Regions from separate parts of the Bacillus sp. L381 genome, predicted to be linked through region 4. Evidence: riboswitches for the same ligand, from Rfam matches in the RefSeq annotation. Region 4 holds a riboswitch; each other region holds the start of a gene.
What was found. A riboswitch is a leader RNA that binds a small molecule or an ion and turns the genes downstream of it on or off. The one in region 4 is predicted to bind S-adenosylmethionine.
Positions count from the first base shown of each region.

Region 1: it holds a riboswitch for S-adenosylmethionine, as region 4 does, so the genes downstream of both, metK (methionine adenosyltransferase) here and QRX25_RS05815 (methionine biosynthesis PLP-dependent protein) in region 4, are expected to answer to the same signal.
Region 2: it holds a riboswitch for S-adenosylmethionine, as region 4 does, so the genes downstream of both, QRX25_RS09240 (2-hydroxyacid dehydrogenase) here and QRX25_RS05815 (methionine biosynthesis PLP-dependent protein) in region 4, are expected to answer to the same signal.
Region 3: it holds a riboswitch for S-adenosylmethionine, as region 4 does, so the genes downstream of both, metE (5-methyltetrahydropteroyltriglutamate--homocysteine S-methyltransferase) here and QRX25_RS05815 (methionine biosynthesis PLP-dependent protein) in region 4, are expected to answer to the same signal.

Region 1 covers NZ_CP127224.1:2,793,513-2,798,236, reverse strand. Annotated here, with positions in the region: gene QRX25_RS14230 (DUF2584 domain-containing protein) at 1-13, shown strand, start outside; gene pckA (phosphoenolpyruvate carboxykinase (ATP)) at 56-1,639, opposite strand; SAM riboswitch class I at 1,838-1,976, shown strand; gene metK (methionine adenosyltransferase) at 2,146-3,348, shown strand; gene asnB (asparagine synthase (glutamine-hydrolyzing)) at 3,492-4,724, shown strand, end outside.
Region 2 covers NZ_CP127224.1:1,903,863-1,908,586, reverse strand. Annotated here, with positions in the region: gene QRX25_RS09245 (molybdopterin oxidoreductase family protein) at 1-1,338, opposite strand, end outside; SAM riboswitch class I at 1,485-1,577, shown strand; gene QRX25_RS09240 (2-hydroxyacid dehydrogenase) at 1,699-2,700, shown strand; gene QRX25_RS09235 (FGGY-family carbohydrate kinase) at 2,719-4,185, shown strand; gene QRX25_RS09230 (RbtT/DalT/CsbX family MFS transporter) at 4,253-4,724, shown strand, end outside.
Region 3 covers NZ_CP127224.1:1,262,314-1,267,037, forward strand. Annotated here, with positions in the region: gene metE (5-methyltetrahydropteroyltriglutamate--homocysteine S-methyltransferase) at 52-2,340, opposite strand; SAM riboswitch class I at 2,424-2,578, opposite strand; gene isp (serine protease Isp) at 2,718-3,677, opposite strand; gene QRX25_RS06460 (STAS domain-containing protein) at 3,898-4,724, shown strand, end outside.
Region 4 covers NZ_CP127224.1:1,155,281-1,160,004, reverse strand. Annotated here, with positions in the region: tRNA gene QRX25_RS05825 (tRNA-Val) at 81-153, opposite strand; gene metC (cystathionine beta-lyase) at 291-1,466, opposite strand; gene QRX25_RS05815 (methionine biosynthesis PLP-dependent protein) at 1,459-2,580, opposite strand; SAM riboswitch class I at 2,650-2,775, opposite strand; gene QRX25_RS05810 (esterase family protein) at 2,950-3,672, shown strand; gene QRX25_RS05805 (YjcG family protein) at 3,698-4,213, shown strand; gene QRX25_RS05800 (GNAT family N-acetyltransferase) at 4,218-4,649, shown strand.

The DNA.
Region 1 (4,724 bases), 1.6 Mb from region 4:
TTCGACAAACTGAAAAAACAAAAGCCGAGGGCATATACGCCCTTGGCTTTTTTAGTTAAACGAGAGGTCCGCCGGCTTTGGCAATCGAGTCTGCATGGGAAAACTTTTTAAAGTTTTCTTTAAACTCATTGGCTAAAAACAGCGCTTTTTCGTTGTATGCTTTTTTATCGCTCCATGTGTTTTCAGGCTGAAGAACCTCATCCGGAACGCCCGGAACATGAACGGGGCTGTGCAGTCCGAAAATGCTGTCTGCTGTCATGTCTGTCTGATCAAGCGTGCCGTTAATTGCGGCTTTGACCATCGCTCTTGTATACGAAAGTTTCATCCGCTCTCCGACTCCGTACCCTCCGCCGGTCCAGCCTGTGTTGACCAGAAAGACTTGAACGCCGTGTTCGTCGATTTTCTTCCCGAGCATTTCGGCATATACGTGAGCCGGAAGCGGCAAAAACGGTGAACCGAAGCACGTGGAGAAAGTCGTTTGCGGAGATGTCACGCCGCGTTCGGTTCCGGCAAGTTTGCTGGTGTACCCGCTTAAGAAATGATACATCGCCTGCTCCTTCGTCAGTTTGCTGATCGGAGGGAGCACACCAAATGCATCCGCCGTTAAAAAGACGATCGCCTGCGGGTGACCGGCAATGCTCGGCTGCACGATATTGCCGATCATCTCAATCGGGTATGCGGCTCTTGTATTTTCCGTGTAGAAGGAATTGTCGTAATCAGCCTCACCCGTTTTCTCATCAAGCACAACATTCTCAAGAACAGACCCGAAGCGGATCGCATGAAAAATCTGCGGTTCTTTTTCTTCGCTCAGATTGATACATTTAGCGTAACATCCGCCTTCAATGTTAAAAACGCCGGAATCAGACCAGCCGTGCTCGTCATCGCCGATCAGTTTCCGGTCCGCATCGGCTGAAAGCGTCGTTTTCCCTGTGCCGGAAAGACCGAAAAACAGGGCGACATCGCCTTTTTCACCGACGTTGGCTGAGCAGTGCATCGGCAGAATATCCTGCTGCGGGAGCAAAAAGTTCATAATCGAGAATATTGATTTTTTCATTTCTCCGGCGTACTCGGTACCGCCGATTAAAATGACGCGCTTTTCGAAGGACACAATGATAAACGTTTCGGAATGCGTGCCGTCCGTTTGCGGATCAGCTTTAAAATGCGGAGCTGAAAGAATGGTAAACGGCTGTGCTTGCGGATCTCTTTCATTCGTCTCCGGTCTGATAAACAGCTGGCGCGCGAATAAATTATGCCACGCAAATTCATTTACGACTGTAATCGGCAGTCTGTATTTTTCATCTGCGCCTGCGAATCCTTCAAAAACAAACAGTTCATCTCTCTGTTTTAAGTAGCTGACGACTTTGGCGTACAGCTTTTCAAACGCTTCTTCAGAAATAGGCTGGTTCACCGCGCCCCAATCAATTTGATTTTCTGTGCTTTTTTCGCGGACGATAAATTTATCTTTAGGTGATCGGCCCGTATATGCTCCGGTAGTGGCGCGTACGGCGCCTGTTGATGTCAGCGTTCCTTCATTTCGGCTGATCACTTTTTCGGTAAGTTTTGGAGCCGATAAATTATGATGCACATTCGGACTTGCAAGTAACGCTTGAAGATCTGCGGTTAAATCAACTAATTTCATAAAAACCTTCCTTTGCCGGTTTATTTGTATTTCGCTGAATGTGGAATTAGTATAACATATATCTAAAAATAGTCTATACTATTTGTTGTTTTTTGTTTGTGTTTTTTCCATTGCTTCCTGAAATAAAGGCGCGTAATCGCTTTAATTCATATTGACACTTTCCGCCCTTTTACGTTAAGATATTTCATTGAGCGGATACTCTTATCCCGAGCTGGCGGAGGGACAGGCCCGATGAAGCCCAGCAACCGGTTTCTCTGTAAAAAAGCAGGTGAAAACACTGTGGGAAACCAAGGTGCTAACCTGATGCAAGGTTTAATATTTCCTTGAGCGATAAGAGTGAAAGGCACACAGACCAAACCCTTTCCTCGAGTGGAAAAGGTTTTTTTATTTCATAAAATATGCCAATTAACATTCTCTGATATAGTATGACATTGTATTAAGAGGGAGCGAGTTCCGTATCATATGAAAAGGTCTTGCAAAAGATCTTTTTTCAGGAGGAAAAGTGAATGAGTAAAAACCGTCGACTATTTACATCTGAATCTGTTACCGAGGGTCATCCGGATAAAATCTGTGACCAAATTTCTGACAGTATCTTAGATGAGATTTTAAAAAATGACCCGAACGCGCGCGTAGCCTGCGAAACGTCTGTAACGACAGGCCTTGTGCTGGTAAGCGGAGAGATTACAACATCAACATACGTTGACATTCCGAAAACAGTCCGTGAAACGATTAAAGAAATCGGCTACACACGTGCCAAATACGGATTTGATGCGGAGACTTGCGCTGTTTTAACATCAATTGATGAACAGTCTGCGGATATCGCAATGGGTGTCGATCAGGCTCTTGAAGCTCGTGAAGGCACAATGAGCGATGCTGAAATCGAAGCGATCGGAGCGGGGGACCAAGGTCTGATGTTCGGTTATGCGTGTAACGAAACGAAAGAGCTTATGCCGCTTCCGATCTCACTGGCGCATAAATTAGCCCGCCGTCTGAGCGAAGTCCGCAAAGAAGATATTCTTCCGTACCTTCGCCCTGACGGAAAAACGCAAGTTACCGTTGAATATGATGAAAACAACAAACCTGTCCGCATCGATGCGATCGTCATCTCAACTCAGCACCATCCGGAAATTACGCTTGAGCAGATTCAGCGCAATCTGAAAGAGCATGTCATTAACCCTGTCGTGCCTGAGGAACTGATTGATGAAGAAACAAAATACTTCATCAACCCTACGGGACGTTTCGTAATCGGCGGTCCGCAAGGTGATGCGGGTCTTACCGGCCGTAAAATCATCGTTGACACATACGGCGGATATGCACGCCACGGCGGCGGCGCGTTCTCCGGTAAGGACGCGACGAAGGTAGACCGTTCTGCGGCATACGCTGCGAGATACGTAGCGAAAAACATCGTGGCAGCAGGCCTTGCTGATTCTTGTGAAGTGCAGCTTGCATACGCAATCGGCGTGGCACAGCCTGTTTCTATTTCCATCAATACGTTTGATACAGGAAAAGCTTCTGAAGAGAAACTGATCGAAGTCGTACGGAATAACTTCGACCTGAGACCTGCCGGCATTATTAAAATGCTTGATTTGCGCCGCCCGATCTATAAGCAGACTGCTGCTTACGGCCACTTCGGACGCCATGATGTGGATCTTCCTTGGGAGCGTACTGACAAGGCGGATACGCTTCGCAAAGAAGCACTAGGAGAATAATTTTATAGCCGCTTACTTAAGCGGCTTTCCCTTTTTGCAGATGCTGCCATGCTGATTTTTTACATAGCGTGAAACCAATGGCGTAACAAAGCGTCTATAAAAAGGGGGTCCAATTAGAAAATTACACTTATGGAGGCTATACTATGTGTGGATTTGTCGGTGTTTTTAATAAGCATCCATTAACTCAAACCGCAGATCAAGAAGAGCTAATCAAACAAATGAACCAAATGATCGTTCACCGCGGTCCTGACAGCGATGGGTATTATCATGACGAGCACGTCGGTTTCGGCTTCAGACGGCTCAGTATTATTGACGTAGAAAACGGCGGACAGCCTTTATCATATGAAGACGAAAAATATTGGATCATTTTTAACGGCGAAATCTATAACTACATTGAATTGAGAGAAGAGCTTGAAGCGAAAGGCTACAAGTTCAATACAGATTCCGATACCGAGGTGCTCCTTGCGACATACCGCCATTATAAAGAAGAAGCCGCTTCAAAGCTTCGCGGAATGTTCGCGTTTTTAATCTGGAACAAAGCTGACCGCGTCATGTACGGCGCGAGAGACCCGTTCGGAATTAAACCGCTGTATTACACAACTATCGGGGACAAAGTGTATTTTGCATCTGAAAGAAAAAGTTTAATGGCCGCTCAAAACGGTATTGATCTTGATACAGCTTCTTTACAGCAATATATGTCTTTCCAATTCGTTCCTGAACCGAGCACGCTTGACGCTGAAGTGAAAAAAGTCGAGCCGGGCAGCCAGTTTACGATCCGCCCGGAAGGCGATATCGCGTTTAAAACGTATTTCAAAGCGAACTTTAAGCCCGTTCAGTCTGATGAAGATAAATTGGTGAAAGAAGTCAGAGACGCAATCTTTGACTCTGTCAAAGTCCACATGAGAAGTGACGTTCCCGTCGGCTCGTTCCTATCCGGCGGTATTGACTCTTCTTTTATCGTCTCAGTTGCGAAAGAATTTCACCCGAACCTTAAAACATTTTCTGTCGGCTTTGAGCAGCAGGGCTTCAGTGAAGTTGATGTAGCGAAGGAAACAGCTGCCGCGCTCGGGATTGAAAATATCAGCAAAGTCATTTCTCCTGAGGAGTATATGAACGAGCTTCCGAAAATCGTCTGGCACTTTGATGACCCGCTTGCAGATCCGGCGGCGATTCCTTTGTACTTTGTCGCGAAAGAAGCGAAAAAACATGTAACGGTCGCGTTATCCGGGGAAGGCGCGGACGAGCTGTTCGGCGGGTACAATATTTACCGCGAACCGCTGTCGCTTAAACCGTTTGAACGCATTCCGTCCGGACTGAAAAAAATGCTTCTTCATGTGGCATCCGTCATGCCTGAAGGAATGAGAGGGAAAAGCCTC
Region 2 (4,724 bases), 750 kb from region 4:
ATGATGCCAGTAAGACGTGTAAAAATCCGTGGTCTCAAAAGCAGATGCAGCAGGGAGCACAATATCCGCATATTTGGCGGTTTCCGTTAAAAATAAGTCATGAACGACTGTAAATAAATCCTCCCGCAGCAGGCCTTTTCTGACTTTATTCGCTTCCGGCGCAACCACTGCGGGATTGGTGCCGTATATAAACAGGGAGCGCACGGGCGGATTTGTTTCTAAAAGAACGCTTCCGAGCCTGTTCATATTAAATGATCTTGGCTTTCTGCCGTATAGCAGATCAGGACGCTGTAGCGCCTGTCTGTTATAGTTTAATACCGCGCTGTTATGTTTGATTGCGCCTCCCCCGGTGTTGAGCCACTGTCCTGTTACAGCCGGAAGACAGGCAACGGTGCGGACGATCATTCCGCCATTGTCATGATGCTGAATGCCGTTTCCGATCCTGATAAGGGAAGGGGAGGTTTCACCGTACATTCTCGCAAGACGTCTGATATCGTCGGCTTTAACGCCTGTAATAACAGAAACCGTTTCCGGATCATACTGTTTGACATGCGCTTTTAATTCTTCGCTGCCTTCAGTGTATTCTGTGAGAAATGCTTCATCGTGAAGGTTCTCATCGAATAAGACATACATGATACCGAGAGCGAGTGCGGCATCTGTGCCGGGACGAATGGGAATAAACCAATCGGCAAGCCGGCCGGTTTGATTCTTATGTACATCGATAACGACAATTTTAGCTCCTTTTTTCCGGGCTTTTTGAGCAATCATAACTTGGTGCATATTTGTGCTGACAGCATTGATTCCCCAAAAAATAAAAAGTTTTGCATGGATGGTCTCCTCAGGATCAGTACCCGCGCCTTCTCCCATTGTATAGTTATAGCCTTCAGATCCGGCTTTGCTGCAGATCGTACGTTCAAGATGACTCGCCCCGAGACGATGGAAAAAACGGCGGTCCATTCCCTCTGCCGCCAGTTTTCCCATATTGCCGTAAAAGCTGTACGGAAGAATGCTTTCTGCTCCTTCTTCGGCAATCAGCTCTTTCCAGCGCGCACTGATCGTATTGATCGCTTCCTCCCAAGAAATAGGCGCAAACTTGGCTTCGCCTTTTTCACCGATCCGTTTTAACGGAGCTGTTAAACGCTTCTCATCATAAATGCGCTCAGCCATGTGTCTGACTTTGTTGCATATGTTCCCTGATGTGACCGGGTGATCGGGGTCTCCCTGAATTTTTACGATTTTTCCGTCTTTTTTTGTCACAAGCAAACCGCATTGATCGGGACAGTCCAGTGAGCACACCGACTTAAAGACCCCGTTTGGCTGTTCTGCTGCAGAATTCATAGCCCATTTCTCCTCTTTTTTTATATTGTAAGCATTATAACATTTCGAAATCGAACGTCAATTCAGAAAAAAGTGTTGACATCCAAGAAAGACTTTTCTATGATGGGTTTATTCTTTTAAACAGCCTGACAATTTCATCATTTTATTTTCTATCAAGAGAGGTGGAGGGACTGGCCCTATGAAACCTCGGCAACATTTATTGTGCCAATTCCAGCAAGCGTACGCTTGAAAGATAGGAAAGAATGATCTATACATATTTGTGCGCTTCAAGCGGATAAAGACGGTATATGAATCTCTTTCCTTCTTCGGGGAAAGAGATTTTTTTGTGGAAAAATTTATGTGAAAAGGATGTTTTGCACCATGACGGTTTTAATTACCGCACCATATCACGATGAGGGGCTGAAGGAGCTGACAGAGCTGTTCGGCCGGACTGTGCACAGGCCGTGGAAGAAGCACGGCCGGGCTTATCGGGAAGACGAATTAATCCGGATGATCCAAGAGACAAATGCGGCGGGGCTTATTACTGAACTTGATGAGGTATCTGAGCGTGTCATTGACATATTGCCGGATTCCGCTTTTATCGGCGTCTGCAGAGGGATGCCGTCTAATGTGGATATTGAGGCGGCGAATAAAAGAAAGATTCCTGTTTTCTTTACACCGGCCCGAAATGCCCAGGCCGTTGCTGAACTGTTTATCGGAAATGTGATTTCATTTTTGCGTCATACGTATTCTTCTCATCAGTGGCTGAAGGATGGGAAATGGAATGGTGATTATTTGCAGGCTTACGTCAAATTCAGAGGATATGAGCTGACGGGAAAAACAGTCGGCCTTATTGGTTTCGGAGCTGTTGGACAGAGAATCGCCCGGCTATTGGCCGCCTTTGACTGTAAGGTGCTGTACTACGACCCATTTGTCAATCATGAAAACCGGGAGTATGAAAAAACGACGATGGAACGGGTATTTTCTGAAAGTGATATTGTTTCCGTTCACTTGCCGCGCACAGAAGAAACCATCGGCCTTATCGGCGCCAAGCACTTTCAGTTGATGAAACAAGAAGCTGTTTTTGTCAATACGTCAAGAGCGGCGGTAACAGACAGGGAAGAGCTGTTGCGGGTGTTGAAAGAACGGCGGATTAAAGGAGCGATCCTTGATGTATTTTATCACGAACCGCCTGAATCTTCTGATTATGAATTGATCTCTTTGCCGAATGTGTTAGCGACTCCCCATTTAGCGGGAGCAACATTTGAAGTGGAGGATCATCATGTGAGAATTTTAAATGATGCGCTTTTCAAATGGAAAAAAGATCAAACCTGCTCAATACGTGAACTTTATAACAAAAGAGAACTTGTAACAAAGGGATAGCAAAAGGAGGAATCTGTAATGGCCGGACAAAAAGGCTACCTTGTATTTGATATCGGGACGGGGAATGCACGAGTCGCGGTTGTGACTGCCGGCGGCGAAGTGACCGCACTAGAAAGGGAAGACATTGAATATGTGACGGAGCCGCTTTATCCAGACGGCCGCTATTTCTCGCCGGAAAGAATATGGACGAAAATCAGCGCGATGGCAAGGACGGTTATTGCCAAAAGCCCTCATATTACATTAATCGGAATTACCTCAACAAGCCAGAGGCAGGGAGTTGTTCTGATCAATAAAGATAAAAAAGCATTTCTCGGTCTGCCCAATATTGATAACAGAGGGCGCGAATGGGAAAGCGGAATTGAATTAAAAGATGAAGTGCATCAGCAAACCGGACGTCTCCCGAGCGCTCTATTTTCCGCAATGAAACTTGTGGGATTAAAAGAAAGACAGCCGTCATTATGGAAAGAAGTGGCGTATATCACAAGCATCAGTGACTGGGTGACATTTGAGCTGAGCGGAATTTTGAGCTATGAACCGTCACAGGCTGCCGAGACGCTGCTGTTTGACGTAAGGAAAAAAGCGTGGTCCGAAAAATTATGCAATATCTTCGGTGTTCCTTCTTCCATTCTTCCTTCACTCGTCCGCTCTGGGACGGTTGTCGGAATGTTAACGTTTAAGAAAGCGGAGGTTCTCGGCCTTCCGGAAAGAGTGCCTGTGATTGCAGGCGGAGGAGACACACAGCTTGCCATCAAAAGTGCGGGTGCAAAGCCGGGGGATATCGTCATCATATCCGGCACGACAACGCCGATTACAAAGATAACGGCGGAGGCCGGAACTGAAAGTTTAGAGAAAGCATGGCTGAATTGCCACACAGAAGAAGGTCAATGGCTTCTAGAAACAAATCCGGGTGTAACCGGGCTCAATTATCAAAAATTAAAATCCATTTTTTATCCGAATGAATCCTACGGCGTCATGGAACAGGAAATCGCAAAGCTGCCGAAATATGATCATGCCTGTGTTTCTGCGTTAGGCTCCTATTTATCGCCTGAGAAAAACGCACTTGCAAAAGGCGGATTTATTTTTGATGCCCCGCTGTCCCATAATTTAAGCAGAGCGCATTTTGTCAAAGCCGCACTGCTGGAAATTGCTTTTTCAATCAAATGGAACTATGAGGCGTTAACAGAGGTAACTTCCTTTTCACAAAATGATGTGAAGGTGTGCGGCGGCGGTTTCCAAAGTGATGCATTAACACAGTTTCTTGCTAACCTTCTGCAAAAGAAGATTTATAAGAGAGAAGGCTTCAGTCAGGCATCCGTAATGGGGGCGGCGGTGATTTGCAACGAGGCTCTCGGTGTGAAAGAAGAGCTTTCGAGCCGCACAAAGGTTATTGAACCGGAATCGGATCAGACGGATCTCTTCCTATATGAAGAATGGAAACATACGCAAAGGTTATTTACGCATTTTCAGCCGGCGGTGAAAGCCTGACTCGGGGCTGGGATATATTTCTGAATGATTAATGACAACATGAAAGTCTGCAGAGGAGGAACAAAAAATGCTTAATAAAATAGGAATTCCGAAACAGCTTGCCTGGGGGTTTTTGGGAGTTGTGCTGTTTATGATGGGAGACGGCCTTGAACAAGGCTGGCTCAGTCCGTTTTTAATTGAAAACGGCTTGACGGTTCAGCAATCAGCGTCCCTGTTTACGGTTTACGGTATTTCTCTTGCAGCAGCGTCTTGGTTTTCAGGCGTCTGCCTCGAAGCCTTCGGGGCAAAGCGGACGATGTTTATGGGGCTGTTATTTTACGTCATCGGAACAGCCGCGTTTATCGCATACGGATTTGAATATCTTAATTTGCCGGTAATGTATGTCACGTATTTTATTAAAGGGCTGGGGTATCCGCTGTTTGCCTATTCTTTTTTGACTTGGGTGATTTACCGGTCGCCAAAAAACAAGCTCAGTACGGCGGTCGGCTGGTTCTGGATTGCTTATTGCTGCGGCATGTTTGTGTTCGGCGCGTGGTATT
Region 3 (4,724 bases), 110 kb from region 4:
GCCCAGAAAAAAACAGCCATCCGCTCAAATAAGGGATGGCTGTTTTTTTTATTATACAAGCTGAGCTTGTTTTTTCCGTGCCTGTTTCGCAGCGTCGACCATATTTTTTAATGCTGCAACGGTTTCTTCCTGCTGTCTTGTTTTCAGTCCGCAGTCCGGGTTTACCCAGAAGCGGTCTGTCGGACACACTTCAAGCGCGTCATCGATAATTTGATAGATTTCTTCAGTAGCCGGCACACGCGGGCTGTGAATGTCGTATACACCGAGTCCGAGGCCTTTTACGTAAGGATGTTCTTTCAGATACTCTAAAAATCCTCCGTGGCTTCTGCTGTGTTCGATTGTAATGACGTCCGCGTCAAGGTCATTGATCGTATCTACGATATCTTCAAAGTTGCTGTAACACATATGCGTATGAATCTGCGTCTCATTTTTCACAGAAGACGTCGTTAATCGGAATGCTTCTGCGGCCCAAGTTAAATATTCATCCCAATCCTGCGTTTTTAACGGCAGCCCTTCGCGGAGCGCCGGTTCATCGACTTGGATAATCTGAATACCTGCATCTTCAAGCGCTTTTACTTCTTTTCTGAGGGCAAGCCCGATCTGGAAGGCGATTTCTTTTCTTGAAATATCCACGCGCGGGAATGACCAGTTTAAAATGGTGACAGGTCCAGTCAGCATGCCTTTCATATGCTTTTCCGTCAGCGATTGGGCGTAGAGCGTATCTTTTACCGTCATCGGTTCGATAAATTCGACATCTCCGAAAATGACAGGCGGACGTACGCAGCGTGAACCGTAAGACTGCACCCATGCATATTTCGTAAAGGCGAATCCGGCCAGTTTTTCACCGAAGTATTCGACCATGTCCGTCCGTTCAAATTCTCCGTGAACGAGCACGTCTAACCCGATTTCCTCCTGAATGTCAACCCAGCGCTTCGTTTCCGCATTAATAAAGGCTTGGTATTGTTCGTCCGTCCAATCTTTTTTCCGCCATTTTTGGCGTGCGCTCCGCACTTCAGCAGATTGAGGGAAGCTTCCGATTGTCGTCGTCGGCAGAAGGGGAAGACCGAGTGATTCATTTTGCAGCGCCAATCGTTCCTCAAAGCTTGCAGGACGGGAGAAATCTTTTTCCGTCAGCTGATTCAGTTCTTCTTTTTGAGCTGAGTTCGCCCCTGTTGCGAAAGCTTTCAGAGCTTTAAGTGCAGCTTTGGACTCTTCGATCTGCGCACTGACGGCCGCTTTTCCGGACAGGAGACCTTCTTTTAAGACACCGAGTTCCGCCAGTTTTTCTTTAGCGTATGACAGGCCGTTCAGCAGATCCTTTTCAAGATGTTCGTCAGGGTGTTTTGCCACCGGGACGTGCAGAAGGCTGCTTGAAGGCTGAATCCATAATTCCTCTATGTCAGCGTGGCTGAGGATATCAAGAGTCGCATCAAGGCGTTCTTCAGCATCGATTTTCCAAATGTTGCGGCCGTCAATCACACCCGCTGCCAGCACTTTATCTTTCGGGAAGCCGTGTTTTTTCAATTGCTCCAGGTTTCTGCCTTTGTCATGCACGAAATCAAGCCCGATTCCCTGTACAGGATAAGAAACGAGTTCCTCATACGCATCAACCGAATCAAAGTATGTCTGTAAGAGGACATTCAGCCCTGAAAGCTCTTTTGTGATTGATTCATAGAGTTCTTTTGCGGAGCGGACATCTTCAGAAGAAGCTGTCACAAGGGCAGGCTCATCGATCTGAACCCATTTGACGCCTTCTGCTTCAAGCTCTTTTAGCAGCTGAACATAAAGAGGGACAAGGCGCTTTTGAATCGCTTTCGCTTCTGATTCTTCGTAACCTTTCGCAAGCGTGACAAATGTGTACGGACCGACAATGACGGGTTTCGTTTCCGCTCCGAATTCTTCTTTGATCCGGCGGTAGTCGTCAAGCTGTTTGTTTCTCGTCAGACGGAATTCAATGCTTTCGTCATATTCAGGAACGATGTAGTGGTAGTTGGTATTAAACCATTTCGTCATTTCACTGGAAACGGCGTCTTTTACACCGCGGGCAATCGCGAAATATGTATCAATGGGATCCGTGATGCTGCGGAATCTTTTCGGAATCCAGTTAAAGCTGACGGCTGTATCGAGCACATGGTCATAATGGGTGAAATCAGAGACCGGCACGATATCAATATTTTGGTCAAGCTGTGTTTTGACAGCTGATAAGAATAAACCGTCAAGCTCTTTTAGAAACGTTTCTTTATCAGTTTTTCCTTTCCAATAAGCTTCAAGCGCTTTTTTCCATTCTCTGTTCAAGCCGATTCTCGGAAAACCAAGATTCGAAGTTTTAATAGTTGTCATTAAGTCTCCTCCTTTAAGTAAGATGTAACAAAAAAGCCTCTTTCTCATGAGAGAAAGAGGCTTTAACATCAAAATGTAAGCCTCTCTTATCTCTCAGATCATGTCTGATGGAATTAGCACCGTGCCTTAAGAGACAATTGTCTCGGCGCAAAAATCACGCGCCCCATTTCACAATGGAATTACGGTCGGTTGCTGTTGGGGTCAAAAGGCCAATCCCTCGCCCAACTCTCGATAAGAGAAAATATTTCAATTTTTTTGAAAAGTTACATCATTTGTTGGTTATCTTATCAGCTTATTCAGATCACTGTCAATAGAAAATCTCACATTTTAAAAATTGATGATGTGACAAGCTGATTAATCATTATATGAGAAACATATCAGAAAGACAGCAGCTGTGCCTGTTCGGCTTTTTCCATCAGCACATCAGGCGCGTCTAAATACAGAAATCCGTTCCCGGCCAATGTTTTGGCGATATCCAAGGGAAGGGTCCGCCGCACAAGCTGGGCGTAAACTTCTGCCTCAGAAAGCGTCCGCTGAAACGAGGCCTGTTCAAGCCCTTTTATTAAGGCAAGCGCTCCGCTCACATGCGGGGCGGCCATTGAAGTGCCCGTCAGCTTCCCGTATTTATGGTTGGGAAGGGTGGAGAGAATGTTTTCGCCGGGAGCCACGAGGTCAATCTCTTTATTGGCGTTTGAAAATTCTGACGATTTTCGCGCGACTGAGACTGATCCGACGGCGATTACTTCGTTGTAAGCGGCCGGATACGACAGTTCCTCTGTCCGCTCGTCTCCGTCGCCTTCGTTTCCTGCTGCGCAAACGACCAGTACACCGCTTTTTACCGCATTTGTGACGGCTTCTTTCAGTTCAGGCACATCACTCGGCCCGCCGAGTGACATAGAAATGATATCAGCCTTTTGTTCAACGGCGTAGTTGATGCCGTTAATGATCCATTCGTATTTTCCGCTGCCGTTTTTCCCGCCGAGAACTTTTACGATTAAAAGGCTCGCTTCCGGCGCAACACCCGAAATTCCGCCATTTGAATCATTGGCGGCAATCGTTCCGGAAACATGTGTCCCGTGTCCGTTGTAATCGGAAAACGCGTCTTCTTTGCCTCCGTCATCATCGGTGAAGTTTTTCCCGCCGACAATCCGGTCTTTCAAATCAGGATGATTAATGTCGCAGCCTGTGTCAAGCACTGCGATTTTAATATCCTTGCCTTTAAACCCTTTTGCCCACAATTCTGGCGCCTTAATCACTTTAATACCCTCAGGAAGCTCGTTCACATCCATGATTTGCTCATCCGTGACATAAGGAATCAACCGCATTTCACCATTCATAAAAAAGCCCTCCTTTTTTATGCTTGCGAGTGGATTCAAGGGTGTTGCTACTATTTTATGGCAGAGCATACCGCACGGAAAGAGTCATTTGAAGCATTTTCATAAAAAAGGCGCAATCTATTGCACTAAAAAATTTCAAATAAATGGATAGTATAACAACTTTCATTTTGATTCCTCACCCGGTAACGCTATAATTGGAAAATGGGAAAGGAGAAGAGGTATGAAGATAAGTGAAGCATTATACGACTATTTTTCAGGACAGGTTGATCAAATTGCGGAAGATTGGATCGAAACAATGGAAGATTCGGATCCGAATTCGATTTATTCTTTGACAAATCCCGTCATCATAGAAGAACTGAAGGAGCAGGATAAAGAATTTTACCGGCAGATTAATAACATGTATATCATGCCGGAAAAAGAATTTTTAGAAAAGTTCGAGCAGTGGGTGATTGAGCTTGCGAAAGACCAGAAGCATCTCGATACTCCCGTCCAGTACGTTGTCCGTGAATTCATGAGAAACCGGAGGCTGTATATCAGTTATTATGACGCGTTTGCCGATGAACATGAATCTGCGTTTGCTGAGGGAGAAAGAAAGAGATGGGAGGATTTAATTGTTCAAGTATTTGATTTTACGATTTACACGTTTGTCGATCACGCCGAGCATAATTCAAAAATGCAGCTGAATGCGCAAAGAGAAATGATTTTAGAGTTAAGCTCGCCGGTTATTACACTGAGCAAACGGACGGCGCTTCTGCCGCTTGTCGGCAATATTGACACGGAGCGCGCCAAATTCGTTCTGGAAAATACGCTGAGCACATGTGCGGATCGGTTGATTGAGCATCTGTTAATTGACTTGTCAGGCGTAGTGGTTGTCGATACGATGGTGGCGCACCAGATTTTTAAATTAATTGAGGCGCTGAACCTGATCGGCGTTACGTCCACTTTATCCGGAATCAGGCCGGAAATTGCCCAAACCGCTGTACAGCTCGGTATTAATTTCTCAGATATTACGATCAAATCCAACCTCGCTCAGGCTCTTAATTACCA
Region 4 (4,724 bases):
TCGTCCCCAACTCGATGAATGATGACAAAATCAATAAATAAGCAAAGTAAAAAACCCTTGCTACGCAAGGGTTTCGGCTATGATTCCGACTGGGCTCGAACCAGCGACCTCTACCCTGTCAAGGTAGCGCTCTCCCAGCTGAGCTACGGAATCATGATATGTATGTGTTGCTGGGTATGTTGTTGTCTCTCTGACATTTATAATTATATATCCTGGTTATCCGTTCGTCAACACTTTTTTTATCAAAAATAAAAAAGAGCGCCGCACAAATTTGGCGGCGCCCTTTTCGTTTATGATCTCACTCCGGCGGGGGCGATTTTTTTCAGCGCTTGTTCGAAGTCGCGTTCCAAATCTTCGGCGTTTTCGACTCCGACGCTCAGGCGCAGGAGCCCGTCTGTGATGCCGCGTTTCTCCCTCTCTGCTTTCGGCATGGCGGCGTGCGACATGGCAGCAGGGTATGAGAGAATGGATTCGACGGCGCCGAGGCTGACTGCGAACACCGGAAGCGATACGTTTTCGACCAGCTTTTTGACGGCTTCTTTGCTTTCCAGTTCAAAGGACAGGACGGCGCCCGCTCCGCTCGCTTGTCGTTTATGAGTGTCGGCTCCCGGGTGTCCGGCAAGCCCCGGATAGTAAACGTTTTTGACGGCGGGATGCCCGTGAAAGTAGGCAGCCAGCCGTTCAGCCGTCCGGCTCGCTTTTTCCAGTCTGACCTGTAATGTTTTTAATCCTCTCAATACGAGCCAGCAGTCCTGGACGCCAAGTACCGCTCCAAACGAATTTTGCAGCTTATACAGCTGATTGCCGAGCTCTTCATCCTTTACGGCGGCAAGCCCTGACAGGACGTCACTGTGCCCGCTTAAAAATTTCGTCGCGCTGTGAAGCACGATGTCTACGCCGAGGTCAAGCGGACGCTGCAGTGCAGGCGTCATAAAAGTATTGTCAAGATATGTCAGACAGCCGTGATCCTTTGCCAGTTTGACGACGGCCTTAATATCCGTTATGCCGAGCGTCGGGTTTGACGGTGTTTCCATATAGATGGCTTTCGTATTCGGCCGGATGGCGCAGGCGACCGCTTCTGTGTCCGTCATATCGACAAAGGTGTGTTCGATTCCGAAGCGGGACAGCACCTCAGTCACCATACGGAATGTTCCGCCGTACACATCCTCCGTGACGAGCACATGGTCGCCTTGGGATAAGAGCAGAAATGCCGTCGAAATTGCCGCCATTCCGGAGCTGAAAGCAAAACCTCTCGTTCCGCCTTCAAGCCCCGCAATTGTTTCTTCAAGCGCTGTTCTTGTCGGTGTGCCGGAGCGGCTGTAATCATATGTCCCGAATTCCTCAAATGATGACTGATGGAATGTGGAGGCATGCTGGATCGGCACGCTGACAGCTCCGGTGGCTGCGTCTGTTTTAAATGGGTTGTGCACAAGCTGGGTTTCCAGCGTCCAATTGTGATTACTCATACGACACGGCCCCCTCTTTTACTTGCTGTAATGCCTGCTTTACATCCCGCTTCAAATCTTCTGCATGTTCAATTCCCACTGAAAATCTCAGCAGACGGTTGCAGACGCCGTTTGCGATGCGGATATCTTCCGGAATGTCCATGTGCGTCTGTGTCGCGGGGTATGTAATAAAGCTTTCCACCCCTCCGAGACTTTCTGCAAAACAGATCGTTTTAAGCGCCTTTAAAAACGGATTGACCCATTCCTCTTTTTGCAGCCGGAAAGACAGCATTCCGCCTTTTCCGGGATATAACACATCGGTGATTTCCTCTTCTTTTTCTAAAAATTCTGCAAGTTCACGGGCGTTTTCTTCATGACGGCGCATTCTGAGTCCGAGTGTTTTCATCCCTCTCATTAAAAGCCACGAATCGAACGGCGGGAGAACGGCACCGATCGCATTTTGGTGATTAAATATGACGTCGCCGAGCTCTTCATCCTTTACGACAGCCAGACCGGCAAGGAGATCATTGTGCCCGGCTAAATATTTTGTGGCGCTGTGAATGACGATGTCGGCTCCCAGTTCAAGCGGACGCTGGATCACCGGGGTGTAAAACGTATTATCCACAATCAAAAGCAGGCCGGCTTCTTTCGTAATGCGGGCGATTTTTTCTATGTCCGCCTCCTGCATTAACGGATTTGTCGGCGTTTCAACAAATACCGCTTTCGTGTTTTCCGTTATTTTGGAGCGTAAACAGTCTTCATCACTGAAATCATCATAAATAAAGCTTAAGCCGTATTTTCTCCACTCATTTTCAAATAAACGGTAAGTGCCTCCGTATAAATCGGAGGATACAATCAATTCATCCCCGCTTTTAAATAAAGCCATAATGGTTTGAATGGCTGCCATTCCCGAGCTGAAAGCAAAGCCTCGCGCACCGTTTTCCAACACGGCGATGGCGTCTTCAACGAGCTGGCGAGTCGGGTTTTTCGTGCGCACGTAATCAAAGCCTGTAGATTCTCCTATTCCTCTATGGCGGTAAGCGGTGGACAGATAAATCGGCGGACTGACCGTTCCCGTTGCTTCTTCGCTTCTATTTCCGATTTGGGCTAATTTTGTTTCAACATGCTGCGTCATCAGCAGGCACCATCCTTTTTCAAAAATAAAAAAGCTCCCTCTTCATAAGAAGAAGGAGCTTTTCTCTTCCTCTTATCTTCCAAGCATGTGAATCGCTTGCTGGATTTAGCACCTTGGCACTTTGCCTTCCTGCGGCAAAGCAAACCGGTTGCTGAGGTTTCAAAGGGCCAGTCCCTCCACCTCTCGTGATAAGAATATTGTTTTGTATTTTCTGATTGTTCTATATTAACGCACTATAAAATGAATTTCAACAACTTTTTAATTTTCTGAACTCTCTCAAGAAGTGCATCTGAAGAAAGAAATTTCTAATAATTCATGGTACAATAGGGAAAAACCATTAAGACAAGAAGCGGCCTGGAGGAATGCTAAGTGGCACCGAAAACCGGAATCATTCATGAGAAAAAACTTTTCTCCCATGAGCTTGAAGAAGAAATGACCGTTTTGGTCTACCTGCCAAACACCTACTCCCCCCTGTATAAATATCATACGGTCATCGCCCAGGACGGCCATGATTACTTCAGATTAGGGAAAATCGGGCGGCAGGCGGAAGAGCTCATGTCAAAGGGGGAAATTGACCGCTGCATCATTATCGGCGTCCCCTATAAAAATGTGCGGGAGCGAAGAGACACATACCATCCCGAAGGCTCTAAGTTCGCCTCATATAAACGGTTTATCGCAAATGAGCTCGTTCCTTTTATCGACAAAGAATACCCGACTTATCAAGTCGGATACGGCCGCACAATGATCGGGGATTCCCTCGGCGGAACCGTTTCGCTCATGACGGCGATTGACTATCCAAACATGTTCGGAAACGTCATCATGCAGTCTCCGTATGTTGACGGGCACGTCCTGGATGCCGTCCGGGAGTCGGAGGATCTCAAACAGATTTCCGTTTATCATCAAATCGGAGAAAAAGAAACCGACGTTCACACAACGGACGGCCAGATTCTTGATTTCACCGCGCCGAACGAAGAGCTCAAACAGCTGCTGGAAAGCAAACAGTCTGAATACACGTATGAAACCTTCGACGGGGATCATAAGTGGACCTACTGGCAGCCGCTCATAACGCCGGCGCTGAAGAAAATGCTGTAACCATTCATTTAAGGAGGGAACTTTCATGAAATACGGTATTGTTTTATTTCCATCAAAAAAATTACAGGATCTCGCAAATTCGTACCGAAAACGCTACGACCCGAGCTACGCGCTCATACCGCCGCACCTGACGGTAAGAGATCCGTTTGAAGCGACAGAACAGGAAATCGAGCAGGTCGTATCACAGCTGAGACAGACGGCAAAAGAGTCGCACCCGCTCGTTCTGAAGATCACAAAATACAGCTCGTTTTCTCCTGTAAATAATGTGATATACATGAAAGCGGAGCCGACGGAGGAATTAAAAACGCTGAGTGAGAAATGCTACTCAGGAGCATTATCCGGAGAGCCGGAATACAGCTTCGTTCCGCATGTCACAGTCGGCCAGAAGCTGTCGTCAGATGAACATTCCGACGTACTCGGGCAGCTGAAAATGCTGGACATTTCCCACGAAGAAGTCATCGACCGTTTTCACTTGCTCTATCAGCTGGATAACGGCTCATGGACTGTGTACGAAACATTTTTATTAGGCGGAGGAGAATAACTGTTTGGAAGCCATCATTGCAAAAACTGAAAAACAGCTGAACGACGCTTTTTTCGTCAGAAAAGAGGTCTTTGTTAAAGAGCAGCACGTTCCGGAAGAAGAAGAGATTGATCAATTCGAAGACACGTCAGAGCATATTGTCATTTATGACGGCGGCCAGCCGGTCGGAGCCGGCAGATGGCGCTTGAAAGACGGGCATGGAAAATTAGAGCGCATCTGCGTGATGAAAAGCCACCGCTCTCTCGGTGTCGGCGCCATCATTATGCAGGCGCTTGAAAAAGCGGCGGCAGCTAAGGGCGCCGACAGCTTTATCTTACATGCGCAAACACAGGCGGTTCCGTTTTACGAAAAACAAGGATACCAAGTCACGTCTGGCGAAGAATTTTTAGATGCGGGCATTCCCCATCTGGAAATGGTAAAGAAACAAAAACTATAAAATCAAAAACACTCCTGTTGATATGACAGGAGTGTTTTTTTATGAAAATTATACTTTTTCAAGAAATTTATTGAA